2 regions of the Paenibacillus sp. FSL M7-0896 genome follow, and region 1 is predicted to be linked to the other one. Evidence: predicted binding sites of a transcription regulator. Region 1 holds the regulator's gene; the other holds the start of a gene.
What was found. Region 1 encodes NrdR, which represses ribonucleotide reductase genes. Its sites were predicted from a motif close to AACACNATATATNGTGTT; they were not measured.

Region 2: the regulator NrdR is predicted to act here: its motif matches at 4,536-4,553, upstream of nrdI (class Ib ribonucleoside-diphosphate reductase assembly flavoprotein NrdI).

The regions. Positions count from the first base shown of each region.
Region 1 covers NZ_CP150250.1:2,038,644-2,046,092, reverse strand. The annotation lists gene MKY12_RS08595 (ImmA/IrrE family metallo-endopeptidase) at 1-310, opposite strand, end outside; gene MKY12_RS08590 (helix-turn-helix transcriptional regulator) at 310-663, opposite strand; tRNA gene MKY12_RS08585 (tRNA-Lys) at 836-908, opposite strand; tRNA gene MKY12_RS08580 (tRNA-Ala) at 918-993, opposite strand; gene nrdR (transcriptional regulator NrdR) at 1,245-1,718, opposite strand; gene MKY12_RS08570 (alpha/beta-type small acid-soluble spore protein) at 1,884-2,102, shown strand; gene MKY12_RS08565 (lytic transglycosylase domain-containing protein) at 2,204-2,767, opposite strand; gene coaE (dephospho-CoA kinase) at 2,767-3,363, opposite strand; gene ytaF (sporulation membrane protein YtaF) at 3,373-4,074, opposite strand; gene mutM (DNA-formamidopyrimidine glycosylase) at 4,253-5,095, opposite strand; gene polA (DNA polymerase I) at 5,147-7,449, opposite strand, start outside.
Region 2 covers NZ_CP150250.1:5,480,651-5,488,099, reverse strand. The annotation lists gene MKY12_RS23635 (alpha/beta hydrolase) at 1-558, opposite strand, end outside; gene nrdF (class 1b ribonucleoside-diphosphate reductase subunit beta) at 1,009-1,968, opposite strand; gene nrdE (class 1b ribonucleoside-diphosphate reductase subunit alpha) at 2,005-4,089, opposite strand; gene nrdI (class Ib ribonucleoside-diphosphate reductase assembly flavoprotein NrdI) at 4,076-4,435, opposite strand; gene MKY12_RS23615 (sigma-70 family RNA polymerase sigma factor) at 5,051-5,587, shown strand; gene MKY12_RS23610 (hypothetical protein) at 5,584-6,741, shown strand; gene MKY12_RS23605 (LacI family DNA-binding transcriptional regulator) at 6,876-7,449, shown strand, end outside.

The sequences.
Region 1 (7,449 bases):
GTTCGACATCCAGCTGCTGAGGTAATAGTTGTTCAAAATTCAGAACATGCCAAAGCTCATGTGCAGCAGTATAATAACGGGTTCTCAATGGCTGATAAGTATTAAGCATTACATATTTATCATCGTCAAAACTAACAGTAGCACCAAAAAAAAGAGGGTCCGGGATATTTTGATAAATCACAGAGGCATGTTCCCGCAATTTTTCTTCGACTCCCGACCCAATAAAGGTTAGCGCTCCAATCTGTTCAGTCAGCACTTCATATGCAAAGTTTTCACCCATTTGTTCAGACTGCTGTTTTATGGAGGGCATTATCGTCCGACCTCCACATATTCCTTTTCCAAATGACGGCTATTCTGAATAGCAGTCAGTAAAATATTCAAATGCCGTTTAGCAATTCGCGAATCCGCATTTCCCCGTAAACTTAGGGTATATTCCTTTTCTTCCGCTTGTTCAGGAGCCAGTAATTGTTCTATAGTAATTCCCATCACACCGGCGACTTGCACCATACGTTTAGGCAGGAACTGACGCTCACCGCTTAGAATATGCCCCATCAAAGCCTTGCTAACCTTGATTTGATCAGCAAGCCACTGAATGGACCTGCCGTTCTCCGCCATCCATGATTTCACCTTCACAATTGCCGCCTGATTCATTTCATTAGCCATCCGAAGCATACCCCCAACTAGAAATGTCACGACATCAATGTCTGTATTTATTATACGTCAAAATAAATTCGATGTGTAGACGAATACAAATTATATATTAACCGTCTACAAAATTTATAAACATCTTATTAAAAGCAAAAAAAGAACGGCATCTCTGCCGTTCTTCATGTGATGGACTCTCAGGGGCTCGAACCCTGGACAAATAGATTAAGAGTCTACTGCTCTACCAACTGAGCTAAGAGTCCGTATGAAATTGGTGGAGCCAAGGGGGATCGAACCCCTGACCTCATCGCTGCCAGCGATGCGCTCTCCCAGCTGAGCTATGGCCCCATATTTTTACAATTTTGCCAATTTAGAATTACATTATGTATTCTAAAATCTGATCTGAGCGAGAAGCTCAGGTCGCTTATTCATCAATGTGTTTCGTAGGCGACTTCTATATAATACAGAAATCTGCTTTCAGTGTCAACACTTTTCCGAAATTAATTTTGATACAAGACGCTCCACCCGGGAACTGACCTCTCAACCTCAAGGCCAGCCCCACTACCCCAATCGAATCCTTCACTTCTAAACGGCGAAGCTTACAGCCCGTCCAGCTCCTCAGTCTTGGACAGCAGTCCCTTCAGTTCCTTCATGAACATGTTAATGTCCTTGAACTGGCGGTACACGGACGCGAAGCGGACGTAGGCTACCTCGTCGACAGGGTAGAGCTGCTCCATGACCAGCTCGCCGATCTGGCGGCTCTCGATCTCGGCGAGAGCGATGCCGCGCAGGCTTTTCTCCACCTCAGATACGATGACCTCCAGGCGCTCTACAGGGACCGGACGCTTCTCGCAGGCACGGATCAGGCCACGGAGGATTTTATCACGGCTGAACTCTTCACGGCTGCCGCCTTTTTTGATCACAATCAGGGGGGTCTCTTCAATCATCTCGAAGGTGGTGAAACGACGGCTGCACAGCTCGCATTCCCGCCTGCGGCGAATGGACTTATTCTCGTTGGCAGGGCGCGAGTCCAGGACCTTGGTATTGGTGTGGTCGCAGTAAGGACATTTCATAAGCTTCTTCACTTCCTCATCATTAGAATGGTTAGGCCTCGTCCCTTGATACACAAGGGCTATGCGGGCATCATTTAATTTCCAGAAAACACCGTTTATTTGTTGTTATGAATCTGACATGTCCGGCACATAATACAGTTACCAACCGATAGGAGGTGAACAGCAATGAGCCAAAATAACAACTCCAATAACCTGGTAGCTCCAAACTCACGCGGTGCCTTGGAACAACTGAAATATGAAGTTGCCCAGGAACTAGGTATCACCCTCTCCCCAGACGGATACCAAGGCAATAAAACTTCTTACGAAAACGGTTCGATCGGTGGTTACATCACTAAACGTCTTGTAACCCTGGCTGAACAGCAGTTGGCAGGTCAGTACAAATAATAACCTGCTAAGCGCGACATAAGCTTGCCTAAGAAGTATCGAACGGCCTCCGGCCGTTTGATGCTTCTTTTTACATAACAGCAGCAGAAGTAACAAGCACCCTAGAACTCACTGTAGAGCTCGGTGTATTGATCATAATAATAAATTACACGCTGCACGTAGTGACGCGTCTCACCGAACGGAATGTCCTTCACAGAGGCTTCTGTTCCGTCCCATTGCCCTTCATCCAACCAGCTCTGCACCTTACCAGGCCCGGCATTATAGGCGGCTATGACCGCTATACGGTTGCCGTCGAACTGCTTGGACAGCGTAGACAAATACCAGGTGCCCAGTTCAATATTGGAGGAGGGCTCTTGCTTCAGCCGCTCCAGCGACACGTCGGGGAGCTTGGCCTTTTCGAGCGCCCACTTGGCGGTATCCGGCATGAGCTGCATGAGCCCCAGTGCGCCTTTTTTGGATTCGCGGCCGGTCTTATAATTGGTCTCCACACGGATGATGGACGCCACCAGGAACGGGTCCATCTCATACGTCTGGCTGTGCTGGCGGATCTCTGCTTTATAATAAATGGGATAAAACCATGACATCCAGTTGGAGCCGAGAAACAGGATCGCGGTAAAGCCGATGAACAGCAGCAGCAGGACTCTTTTTTTGCGAAGCCACTTCATCATATCAGGCCCAGCCTGTCCCACAGACGTCCAACCTGAAGCTCGGCAGATTCAGGATCACCGCTATTGTCGATCACATAATTCGCTTTCCTGCGCTTCAGTTCAATATCTATCTGGGACCTCAGCCGGTCCTCAGCCTGTTCCAGCTTCATTCCGCTGCGCTCCATGAGGCGGGCTAGCTGCACCCTCCTCGGAACATAGACCACAATAATCTGATCAAACAAGGAATCCAGCTCTGATTCGTAGAGCAGCGGAATGTCCACAATGACCAGCCGTTGCGGATTCTCCTGTTCAAGCGCATACATTCTGTCCTTGATCTCCCTGCGGATTGCCGGATGGGTCAGGTTATTCAGTGTCTTGAGCGCCTCCGGGTCCCGGAAGACGATCTCGCCAAGACCCGCCCGGTCCAGCGAACCGTCAGGCAGCAGAATGCGGTCTCCAAAAGCCTCCACCGCTGCCGCCAATACCGGATGTCCGGGGAGCATCACCTCTCTGGCGATGACATCGGCATCCACCAGCGCAGCTCCCTTGCGGACAAACAGTGCAGAGACGGTGCTTTTTCCCGAAGCGATGCCTCCGGTTAAGCCTATAATCATGTACTCACCTCATAATAACTTCATTATACCCATTACAATTAATAATATCGCGGGCAGCGCAGCCGCATGCTTCATCCAGTAGCTGCCAGATAATCTCAGTCCTGTCTTCATTCCCATCAGCAGAAAGGTCCCGCTGAATACAGCGATCATCAGCGAGGTGGACCACGGGCTGAATCCGAGTAGTGCCGCACCGAGACCGGCACCGAAGGCATCCAGCGACAACGCGATCCCCAGGATCATGGCTTCCATGGAGGAGATGCTTCCAGAGGCATCCATATCAGCGGAAGACGGCGTGCGGAGAATCTGTATAACCACGCCCAGATGGCGAAGCTCCAGCGAGAATACAGCCGGCTTCAGCTCTGCCTCAGCACTCTGTGCGGCAGCAGCCGTCTCCCTCCTGATCTCCTGCCCGGGCGCAGCCTCTTCCTGCTCCTTCTCCTTCTGTGTCAGCATCTGGAACAGGGACCAGCAGCCCATTAAGACGAGAATAACCGCTCCGACACTGGAAGCGGCATTCGGGGAGACTACCTTTGCCAGCAGCACGCCGACCTGCATAGAACCATAAATGACGACCCCTGAACAGAGCGAGATAATGATAATGGAGAGCAGGGGAATTTTCATTTTACGCAGTCCATATGTAATGCCTACACCAAATCCATCCAGACTAAGCGCAAACGCAAGCAACAGCAGTGACAACAATGGGCTAAGCACCCGCAATCCCTCCCGTGAAGAACCGGAGCCGGAGCTCCGTTTCGCCATAATCAGCAATCTTCACACATTATATGGGCGGGACGGGCAGGAAGTGCCTGCCTTTATACATAACGGTTATAACTCAGATGTAACTAGCCTGGAAACGGGCTGTAAATGCGGCGCTGACTCTAAATAAATATTACAGAATCAGTACAGGTACCGGCTGGCAGCTGGGACAATAATGCGTTCCCCGTCCGCCGACCACACTCTTCTCAATCAGCGTGCCGCAGGTGGCACACGGCTGATCCTTGCGTCCGTAGATCTTGTGCTGATCCTGGTAGCTCCCGCTCTCCCCCTGGCCGTTGACATATGACTTCACGGAGGAGCCTCCGGCATTCACTGCTTCCGTCAGTGTTGCGACAATAGCATGATGCAGTCTGGCCAGCTGATCCTCCGAGAGGGACTTCGCGGTCTCCTCCGGGTGGATGCCTGCACGGTGCAGGGACTCATCTACATAAATATTGCCGATACCTACTATATATTCCTGATTGAGCAGCAGCGGCTTGATCTTGGTGCTCCGCTTAACGACAATCTCCTTGAACCGTTCCAGCGTGAAATCGGCATCCAGCGGCTCCTGCCCCAGCTTGTTCAGCGGCTTCAGCTGCAGATCCTCTCCCGGCTGGAATAGATGCATCGTCCCGAATTGGCGCACATCCGTATAACGCAGCTCCGTCCCATCTGTGAAATGGAAAATAACATGCGTATGCTTGTCCAGCAGCTCGCCCTCACGGTACACCCCGTAACGGCCCTCCATCCGCAGATGGGAGACCATCACCAGCCCGTCAAATACGAAACGCAGGAACTTGCCTCTGCGCTCAACCGTTACCACTGTATGGCCTGCCAGCATATGGGCAAAGGCCTGAATATCATCCGGGCGCTGAATGATCCGCGGCAGCCGGACGGTGACATGCTCTATCTGCTTGCCTGTAATTAACTCATTAAGTGTTCTTCTGACTGTTTCGACTTCCGGCAATTCCGGCATCATGGCTCACCTCCACTCCATTATACCGGATATCTGCCATGTGCGGGGAGCCTATTTCGCTTCGTACCAGTTGCTGCCATAACTTACCTCTGCCTTCAGCGGAACAGACAGCTGCAGCGCTCCGGCCATCACCTCGGGCAGCAGCTGCTTCATTTGCTCCAGCTCCTCCTCCGGCACCTCGAATACTAACTCATCGTGTACCTGGAGCAGCATCCGGCTCTTCAGGCCGCGCTCATGCAGCGCCTTGTCCATATGAACCATGGCCAGCTTGATAATATCCGCAGCGGTTCCCTGAATCGGCGTATTCATCGCCGTACGTTCTGCGAAGGACCGAAGATTGAAGTTCTTCGCATTGATCTCCGGCAGATAACGGCGCCGCTCCAGCAGCGTAGTCACATACCCCTGCTTACGGGCCTCGACTACGATATCATCCATGTAACGGCGCACACCTTGGAACACCTCGAAATACTGCTCAATGAACCGGGCCGCTTCCTTACGCGGAATGTTCAGGTTCTGAGACAGCCCGTAATCGCTGATGCCGTACACAATCCCGAAGTTAACTGCTTTGGCGGAGCGGCGCATGTTACTGTCCACACTCTCCGCAGGGACGCCGAATACGTCCATCGCAGTCTTGGTATGAATATCCATATCCTCGACAAAAGCTTCCTTCATCCGCTCATCACCTGAGATATGCGCCAGCACACGCAGCTCGATCTGCGAGTAATCCGCCGCCAGAATCGACCAGCCCGGCTCGGAGGGCACGAACACCTTACGGATCTTGCGGCCCTCTTCGAGCCGGATTGGAATGTTCTGCAGGTTCGGGAACTGGCTGCTGAGCCGGCCCGTGGCCGCAATCGTCTGCCGGTAAAAGGTGTGTACCTTGCCGGTCTCCGGCGAGATTTCCTTCATCAGGCCTTCCACATACGTGGATTGCAGCTTGGCAATGGTACGGTATTGCAGAATCAGGCGCACAGCGTCATGATAAGGCGCAAGCTTTTCCAGCACCTCGGCATCCGTCGAATACCCGGTCTTCGTCTTCTTCACGACCGGCAGACCGAGCTTCACGAACAGAACCTCGCCCAGCTGCTTCGGAGAATTAAGATTGAATTCGGTTCCGCAAGCGGAGTAGATCTCAGTGACCAGCCGGGAGATCTGGGCTTCAAATTCCCTGCCGAGCTGGACGAGATCATCCTTGTTAACAGCAATGCCCTGCTTCTCCATATCGGCGAGAATCCGCGACAGCGGCATCTCCAGGTCCTGGAACAGGCGGGTCATGTCCGTCTTGTCCAGCTCCTCCTGCTGCTTCTGCACAATGCCAAGCACGGTTGCACTCTTGCGGGCGACATGCTCACCGAGAATCTTAAGCTCAGGAATTCTATATTTGGCCCCTTTGCCGAAGACATCCTCATCCGGCGACAAGCGGGGCAGGCCGTATTTCGTGGTCAGGTCATTCAGATTCTGGCTGGCTTCGGTCGGGTCCAGCAGGTAGGCGGCAAGCTGAACATCGTTAGCGGCTCCGGCAAAAGCAATCCCCTGCCAATGCAGCGCCAGATCGGCACGGTGCAGATCATACCCGCTCTTCGGCGCCTGCCCGTCACCGAGCCAGTCACGCAGGGGTGCTGCCGCCTTACTCTTCAGCAGGGCAAAAGGCACAAAATAATGCTGCTCCGGCGAAGACAGCCCGAGACCGATCACTTCGGCACGGTGCGGGTTCTCCCCGTTAGATTCCACATGCAGGGCGGAGATGCCCGGCAGTGCCTGAACCAGCTCGCCTATTCCGGCTTCGTCAACAATTGTAATATTAAGCTCTGCGGCTTCCACCACGGGGGAACCCGTCAGGCTGCCGTCCGCCGCATGTGAATAGGCGCTCAGCGACAGGCGCTCCAGCAGCGAGCGGAATTCCAGCTTGGCGAGCGCCGGCCCAGCCGTGTCTGTGTTAATCCCGCTGAAGACCATATCCTCCCACGTATGCTCAAGCGAAACCTCGCGGTAGATCGTCGCCAACTTTTTGCTCATGACGGCGCTGTCCGCGTGCTCTTCCAGCTTCTCTTTCATCTTGCCCTTCAGCTCACCGGTTCCGGCCAGCACGCCCTCCACCGATCCGAACTGCTGGAGCAGCTTAAGCGCTGTCTTCTCCCCGACTCCCGGCACCCCGGGAATATTGTCGCTGGCATCGCCCATCAGCCCCTTCAGATCAATGATCTGCTCTGGGGTGAGATCATATTTGTCACGGATCTGCTTAGGTCCGTAAAGTTCCACTTCCGTAACTCCCTTGCGCACCAGCGCTATGGTGGTATGTTCGGAAGCCAGCTGCAGCATATCCTTATCCCCGGACACAATCATCACCTGACGGC
Region 2 (7,449 bases), 3.4 Mb from region 1:
GAACCCGGCTGGAATGCGGAATGACATATTCTCTTCCAGCACCAGGATCAGCGTCTTCAGCTCCATCTGCCGGCTCTCTTCAACATACCGTTCCAGGTACTCCTCGCCCAGATAGAGCGTCTTAGCCTGTAGCTTCGCGAACCATCTGTACTTAATCAGCGGAAAAGACAGTCTGACCGCCGGCCCGATCAGCTTGCTGGCGGAGGGAATGGGCCGCACTAACGCGCTGTTGATGATGGCATAATCGATCAGCTCCGGTCTTAAACCCAGCATCTGAACCAACACCTGTGCGCCCAGCGAGAAGCCGGTGACAACGATCTTTCGTCCCTGAGCCCGCTCCTCAATGAGCAACAGAAGCTCCTCCGCACTGCTGCGGATCGTGAACTCCGTATCCTCCCGGCTGAACCCGTGCCCCGGCAGGTCCGGGACCAGACAATGATACCCGGCGAACGCCGCCACCTGCTTCTCCCACATCCACCCGCTCACGCCCCCGCCATGCAGGAAGACCATCAGACAAGCCCCATCCGGGTCTCCGTACTCCTGAATATGTATCGCCATCCCGTTACACCTCTTTCTTGTAAAATAGCCACTCCTACTCCTACGTCCCAGTAACAATATGGTCTCATAAGTAGAACCGGCTTTGCCTTCCTTTTCGGGATGGTACCGTTTCAGTGAAAAGTGAAGCTTGGGTTTCGATGATTTATTCAGAACCTTTGAGGGAACTGAAAAGGTGTATCACAAAAAAAAGCCCCGGCAGCTTGTCCAAGCGACCGGGTGCTCTATCTATAATACAACCTCTATAAGTTGAATCAAAGAATATAACGAAAAGCAAGAAGGATCGGAGGGGGATTTTGGAACTGTAGGAGCGGTAGCGTCCGCCTTTGTATACGGATTTCTACCGCGAACAGCGGTCTAATCAGGAAATCTGTATACAACAGCGGCCGGAAGTCCAAATATCCTCCGTAGTGACGGCTGAGCTGAGAGCCGGGTTCTTAGATTCAGCTTATCTTAAAACTTAAAATCCTCATCCCGCAAAGGCTCCACATTCATAGCCCGCACATACCCATTACCCTTCTTCGAGAAGAAGTCATGCTGCTTCGTGTGGGTGCTGATCCCGTTCTGGACGATTGGGTTAATCTCTTCCTCATCGAACAGCGGATCATGGCCGAGGTTCATCATCGCCTTGTTGGCATTGTAGCGCAGGAAGGTCTTCACTTCCTCCACCAGACCGATCGGTGCGTAGATCTGCTCGGTGTATTGCTCCTCGTTCGCGTGGAGCAGACGAAGCAGGCCAACCAGGGTCTCGTAGACATCGCTCTGGTCTTCTTCGGACAGCTCCTCAAAAATCTCCTGGGCCAGCACGCCGACATAGACGCCGTGGATGCTCTCATCACGCAGGATCAGGTCGATGATCTCGCCGCTGCAGGTCATTTTGCCTTGTCCGGCCAGATAGAGCGGGTAGAAGAAGCCGCTATAGAACAGGTAGCTCTCCAGTAGAACCGATGCGGACATCGCCAGATAGAGGTCTTTCTTGGTCTCAATCTTTTGATAATACTCCGAGATCGTCTGGGCCTTGAACTGCAGGAACGTATTGTCCTCCACCCAGCGGAAAATCCCGTCAATCTGCTCGGTGGAAGCCAGTGTGGTGAAAATGCTGCTGTACGACTTCGCATGAATCTGCTCCATCATGCCCATGAAGCCGAGGACCGCCTTGCGCTGCAAGCCGTCCACATGCTCCATAATCTGTGGCATCCCTACACCGCCCTGGATCGTATCCAGCAGGGTCAGTCCGCCCAGCACCTTCATATAAGAGTCCTTTTCAATCTCACTCAGCGTGAGCCAGGACATTTTGTCATCGGATAATGGAATTTCGTCGTCGGTCCAGAACTGCATAATATTCTGGTTCCAGAACATCAGCGAGAAATCGTCGTCGGGACGGTTCCAGTTCACGGCTTGGATTGCGCTCATAATCGTATATTCTCCCTTTCTGTACCTGTGCCCCTCTTAGATGGAGCAGGCCAGGCATTCCTCGACAGACAATTTGTTGGTCCGGGTGTAGTACAGGGATTTCAGCCCTTTGTGCGCCGCATACAGGTAAGAGCGGGCCAGCTCACGGGTTGTAACATCACTGTTCACATGCAGAACCGTTGAGATACCCTGGTCGATATGAGGCTGAATCTCCGCAATCAGATCAATCACCTTGAACTGGTCCATCTGGTAGGCGGATTTATAATAGAACACATTGTCCGGACGCAGGTAAGGCATCGGATAGTAGGTGGTCGAGTTAGCATACGTGCGGGTCTCGATCTGCTCTACAATCGGCATGACGCTGGAGGTCGCATTCTGGATGTACGAGATGCTTGCGGTCGGCGCAATTGCCAGACGGTAAGCATGGTACAGGCCGTGCTTCATCACCTTGTCACGCAGCTGCTTCCAGTCCTCAGTTGTAGGAATGTAGATCCCTTCGAACAGTTCCTGTGCTTTTGTCGTAACCGGACGGTAGTCTGTAGTTATATAACGGTCGAAATACACGCCACTCGCATAGTCCGACTGCTCGAAGCCATAGAAGGTCTCGTCGGTCTCAGCGGCAATCTCCATACTTTTCTCAATCGAGTGATAGTTCATAGTCATGAAGAAGGTGCGTGCGAAATCACGGGCCTGCTCACTCTCATAAGCCACCTTGTTCTTGGCGAAATAGCCGTGCAGGTTCATTACACCCAGACCTACGGAGTGCATTTCCTTGTTCGCTTTAGCTACGCCCGGAGCGTTGGAGACAGTAGTCATATCGCTGACAGCCGTCAGTGCCAGCATGCCCTCATGTACGGATTCACGGATCTTGCCGTGCTCCATCACGTTCACGATGTTGAGGGAAGCCAGGTTGCAGCTGATATCGCGGCGGATCTCGTCCTGCTGACCGTAGTCGTTAATCTCTGAAGTCTCCTGCAACTGGAAAATCTCGGTGCACAGGTTGGACATCTTGATCTGGCCCACATTACGCAGGGCATGCGCGTTATTGGCATTACTCTTATTCATAATATACGGATAGCCCGATTCAAGCTGGATCATGGCGATCTTGGTCAGCATGTCGCGTGCGCTCATGGCGATTCTTTTCTTCACGCGCGGATCAGCAAGGAGGGTGTCATACATGACGTCCAGATCCATGTCATCCAAGTGCGTACCGTACGCCTGATAGACTGTGTAAGGAGCGAACACATGCAGCGGCTGATTGTCCTGCGCGAGCTTGTAGAAGCGGTTAGGCACGATCAGGCCGATAGACAACGTCTTCAGGCGTGTCCGTTCGTCGGCGTTAATCTTCTTGCTGTCCAGGAATTCAAGTACGTCCCAGCCAAAAATATTATAATAAGCCGCACCCGAACCCTTACGCTGGCCCATCTGGTCCGCATAGGAGAAGCCGTCTTCCATGAGCTTCAGGACAGGCATAATGCCTTTGGCCGCATCCTCTACACCCTTAATGGTCTCGCCGCGCGAGCGCAGCTTGGACAGATTGACCGCAACGCCGCCCCCGATTTTCGACAGCTGCATGCAGGTATTCAGCACATAGTTGATTGAATTGAGCGAGTCGTCCATCTCCAGCAGGAAGCAGGAGACCATCTCGCCGCGGCGGCTTTTACCGGCATTGAGGAAGGTTGGTGTCGCCGGCTGCAGGCGCTGTTCCATCATCGAGCGGGCCAGTGTACGGGCAGTCTCTACGTTACCCCGTCCCAGATGCAGAGCCACTACCGCTACGCGGTCCGGATAATGCTCCAGGTACTGCTTACGGTCATTGGTTTTGACGGCATAGTCGGTATAGAACTTGGAAGCCGCCATATAGGAAGGGAAGCGGAAATTATATTCATGGGCGATCCGGTAGACATCCTCCATCTCAGCAGCGGAGTAGCGGTCGTACAGGTCCTCGTAGTAGTCATTGGCAATCATATAATCAATCTTGGCTTTCGTATCCGTGAAGGTCAGGCTACGCCGCTCCACATCCTGCATGAACTCGGCTACTGCTTCCTGGTCCTTATCCAATTGGAAAAAGCCGCTTTCGTCTCTCTTCATCAACATGTTGTTCAATTCAATATGCCGCAACCCGGTCCACCTCCTGTTTTATGCGCTGTACATCTCCGAAGGTTCCCGACAATTCAAACTTGCCGACCACCGGTACGTTGTAACGCTGTGCAATTAAGTCTGCGCTGTGCGCGTATAGCTCGCCCCAGTTTTTGTTGCCGCTCGCGGCGATGCCCTTGAGCCTGGAATGGTTTCGTTCAAGGAATGTTGACACCTTCTCTGGAATCTGTCCAAATCCGGTAGTGTATGTAACAAGCACGTAAGGCTCGTCGATCGTCATATGCTCTTCGATTTGAACCGCCGGAAGCTTCAGTTTGTTAATGAATCTTCTGACGTTGCCGGTCTTGGAATCGTAAGCAATCAACATGGCTCCTAACCTCCTATAACATGTAGCCCATTCTACAGCTCTTTCTACTTGACAAATGAACTTGGGCGAAATCACTAGATTTATGGGCTTAGCTCTTATATACACTATATTTAGTAATGCTTAATCATTTTATATACCATATATTGAAAAGTCAAGAGACAGACAGACCTCTACGGCCCCTCCAAACAGAGCTTGAAACCGCCAATCCCACGCCCCGCCTGCATTCTATTCTCTTATAATTTATTAGTATTTTTTTTAAGCAATTTTCGGGGCTGCGGAATGGTGCAGACAGGGGCTTGCGGGAAGGGAAGACGGCTGTGATTTTTGAAAGCGTTTAGCCTTCGGGGGATCTGGATTTCATTGCACTTCGTACATTAGATGCTCCTTAAATTTAGGAGGAAGTCAGATCTGTTGTATTTTGTACACTTGATTTCAGCTAACAGGGGCTAATTGAGCAGATTCTTCAAATTCTAATGCAGGAAATACAATAGAATGGAGATTAACGGCAAATATCGGCAATTCTATTGCAGAAAGTGCAATCCGCATATTCAGTTTTACAATAACAGGGAACCATATCCGCCGGCAGGAGTCTTATTAGGTGAGAGGGGAGAGAACATGCAGAGTAAAGAACTAACGTATAGCATGACCTGTGCCTCATCGGTATCGCTTCGCGAGATGATGGAGACTTACGGACAGGATGTATGGAATTATGCTTTTTTCTTAACCCGCAGCCGGGAGCAGGCCAGCGATATCAGCCAGGAAGTATTTCTTAAGGCCTACAAGAGCATCGGCAAGTACCGGGGACAGGCTACTCTAAAAACCTGGCTGCTGACCATCACACGCAATACAGCATTCAGCTTAAGGCGTAACAGCTTCTGGCGGAGGTTCGCTCCGCTGGGCAAACATGAGGACACCCGGGCCTCCCTGTCTGCGGAGAAAGAGGCCATCGGCAATCAATACGCTAACCGCATCTGGGAGATTATCATGGAGCTGCCGGACAAGTACCGGGAGGTGCTGGTGCTGGATATTCAGCAGGACCTGCCGGTGGCAGAGATGTCCGCTCTGCTCGGGATCGCGCAGGGAACAGTCAAATCCCGGCTCGGACGGGCCAGAGAGAAAGTGAGAACGGCGATAAAGGAGGAAGACCTGTGAAGACAAAACAAGAGCAGGAGCAAGTGAAGGTGATGAGCGGGGAGAAGGACTGGTATAAGCAAGCCGGGCGGAACCCGCTTGCAGAGCCGGGATTCACGCCACAGCTCATGGCGCGGATTGAAGAGGCTGCGGCAGAAGGCTCATCGGGCAAAAGCGGACTACGCCGCCCGTTCGGGCGGGTGGCCGCCCTTGGCGGATTGGCAGCCATCCTGCTGCTCGTCACGCTGATCTGGCCGTTTGGCCCAGGGTCCAGGCTCGATCCGGCAGGGAGGCTGGCAGCGGTCTTTAAGCCTGGTTCGGGAGCGGCTGTGGTCCAGCCTTCGGCATCTCCTTCGGCTTCGCAGAACGCAGCTTCTTCAGCGTCACCGCAATCCTACAGCCCGCCGGTTGGTTCTGCGGAGTTCGAGTTTGGCGGAATGAAGTATTACATGCCCCTGCCGATGAACAGAGACAAGACGCGCGCGCGTGCTGTTGAGACTAACGCCGGGATTGTTTGGTCGCCGCCGCCGCCGATGGTCAATTACAGCAAGCCCAAATACACCCATCCTACGGAGCCTTACACATTGTATCTGTCTCCAATAGGCCAGTCTGAGCTATCTGAAGCTACTGCTAAACGGATTTATACCTTACCGCTATATGCCGGCGGCTCGCAGCGTTATTATGAACTTACGGGGATCTGTGACGGAGGTAACTATGTAGTGCTGGCTATCGGAACGATCACTTTGGGTAAAGGGTTAGGAAGGACACCTGAAAAGTTATCCGTTTTAAATTTAAAATCAGCCGCAGCTGGAGAAACAGTAACCCCGCAGGAACTGCTGGATTTAAGCAGCCTGAGCACCGAATTTTCCAATTACAGATCCTTTGTAGCTTTTGATAAATTGAACAGTGAAATGCTGCTTGTTTATTACAGCAAAAATAATAACAATGGATACGATGTTCATAGCAGCCTGTATGACATTGCTACAGGGGCAACAATGGATGTAGGAAGCAAGATCGGCATTGATGTACAGGGTCTGAAATATACGGCTAATTATGAAGTGAACGGGAAGAAACGTAGTGCGGAACTCATACTGTATCTCGGCCAGCAGTGGTACTATGAATGGTACTATAACCAATACGGACAGCAGATTGATCCTGCTAAGACAGGGAAGTGACGGGCTCCTAATTATTTTACGTGGATCATATAGATAATTTACTAAAAAAAAGCTATACTTTTTGATAATATCTCTAAGTAAACGTTATTTGTGTTTACTTCTGGAGTTCGATATCGAAGAGTGGAGCGGGATCAATGAAGAAGCTGACTATTGAGGATGTGGCTAAGAAAGCGGGCGTATCGAAAAGCACAGTCTCGCAATTTTTGAATAAACGGTTCAAGTATATGAGTGAGGCGACCAAAAACCGCATTGCCGAGGTTATCGATGAGCTGAATTACCAGCCCAACGGGCTTGCCCGCAGTCTCAAGCAGAACCGCACGCATATGGTTGGCATTATTGTAGCCAATATTGATTATTCGCTATCCATCCAGTGTATCCGGGCGATCGAGAATGAGCTGCAGCGCCATGGGATTCAGGTGATCATCTGCAACTCGGACGAGAATGCCGATAAGGAGAATACTTATGTGGAGACGCTGGTCGCCCGTCAGGTGGATGGCCTGATTATTTTTCCGGCGGGAGATCAGCCTGCGCCTTACACCAGATTAATTGAAGCGGAATATCCGCTGGTCTTCATGGACCGGCTGGTTGACGGGATCACGACCCAGAGCCTGCTGCTGGATAACGAGATGGCGGTGAAGACCGCTATCCGGGAGCTGACCGGCCACGGCCATGAAGCGATTGCTATTCTATCCCTGCCGCTTGGCGTAC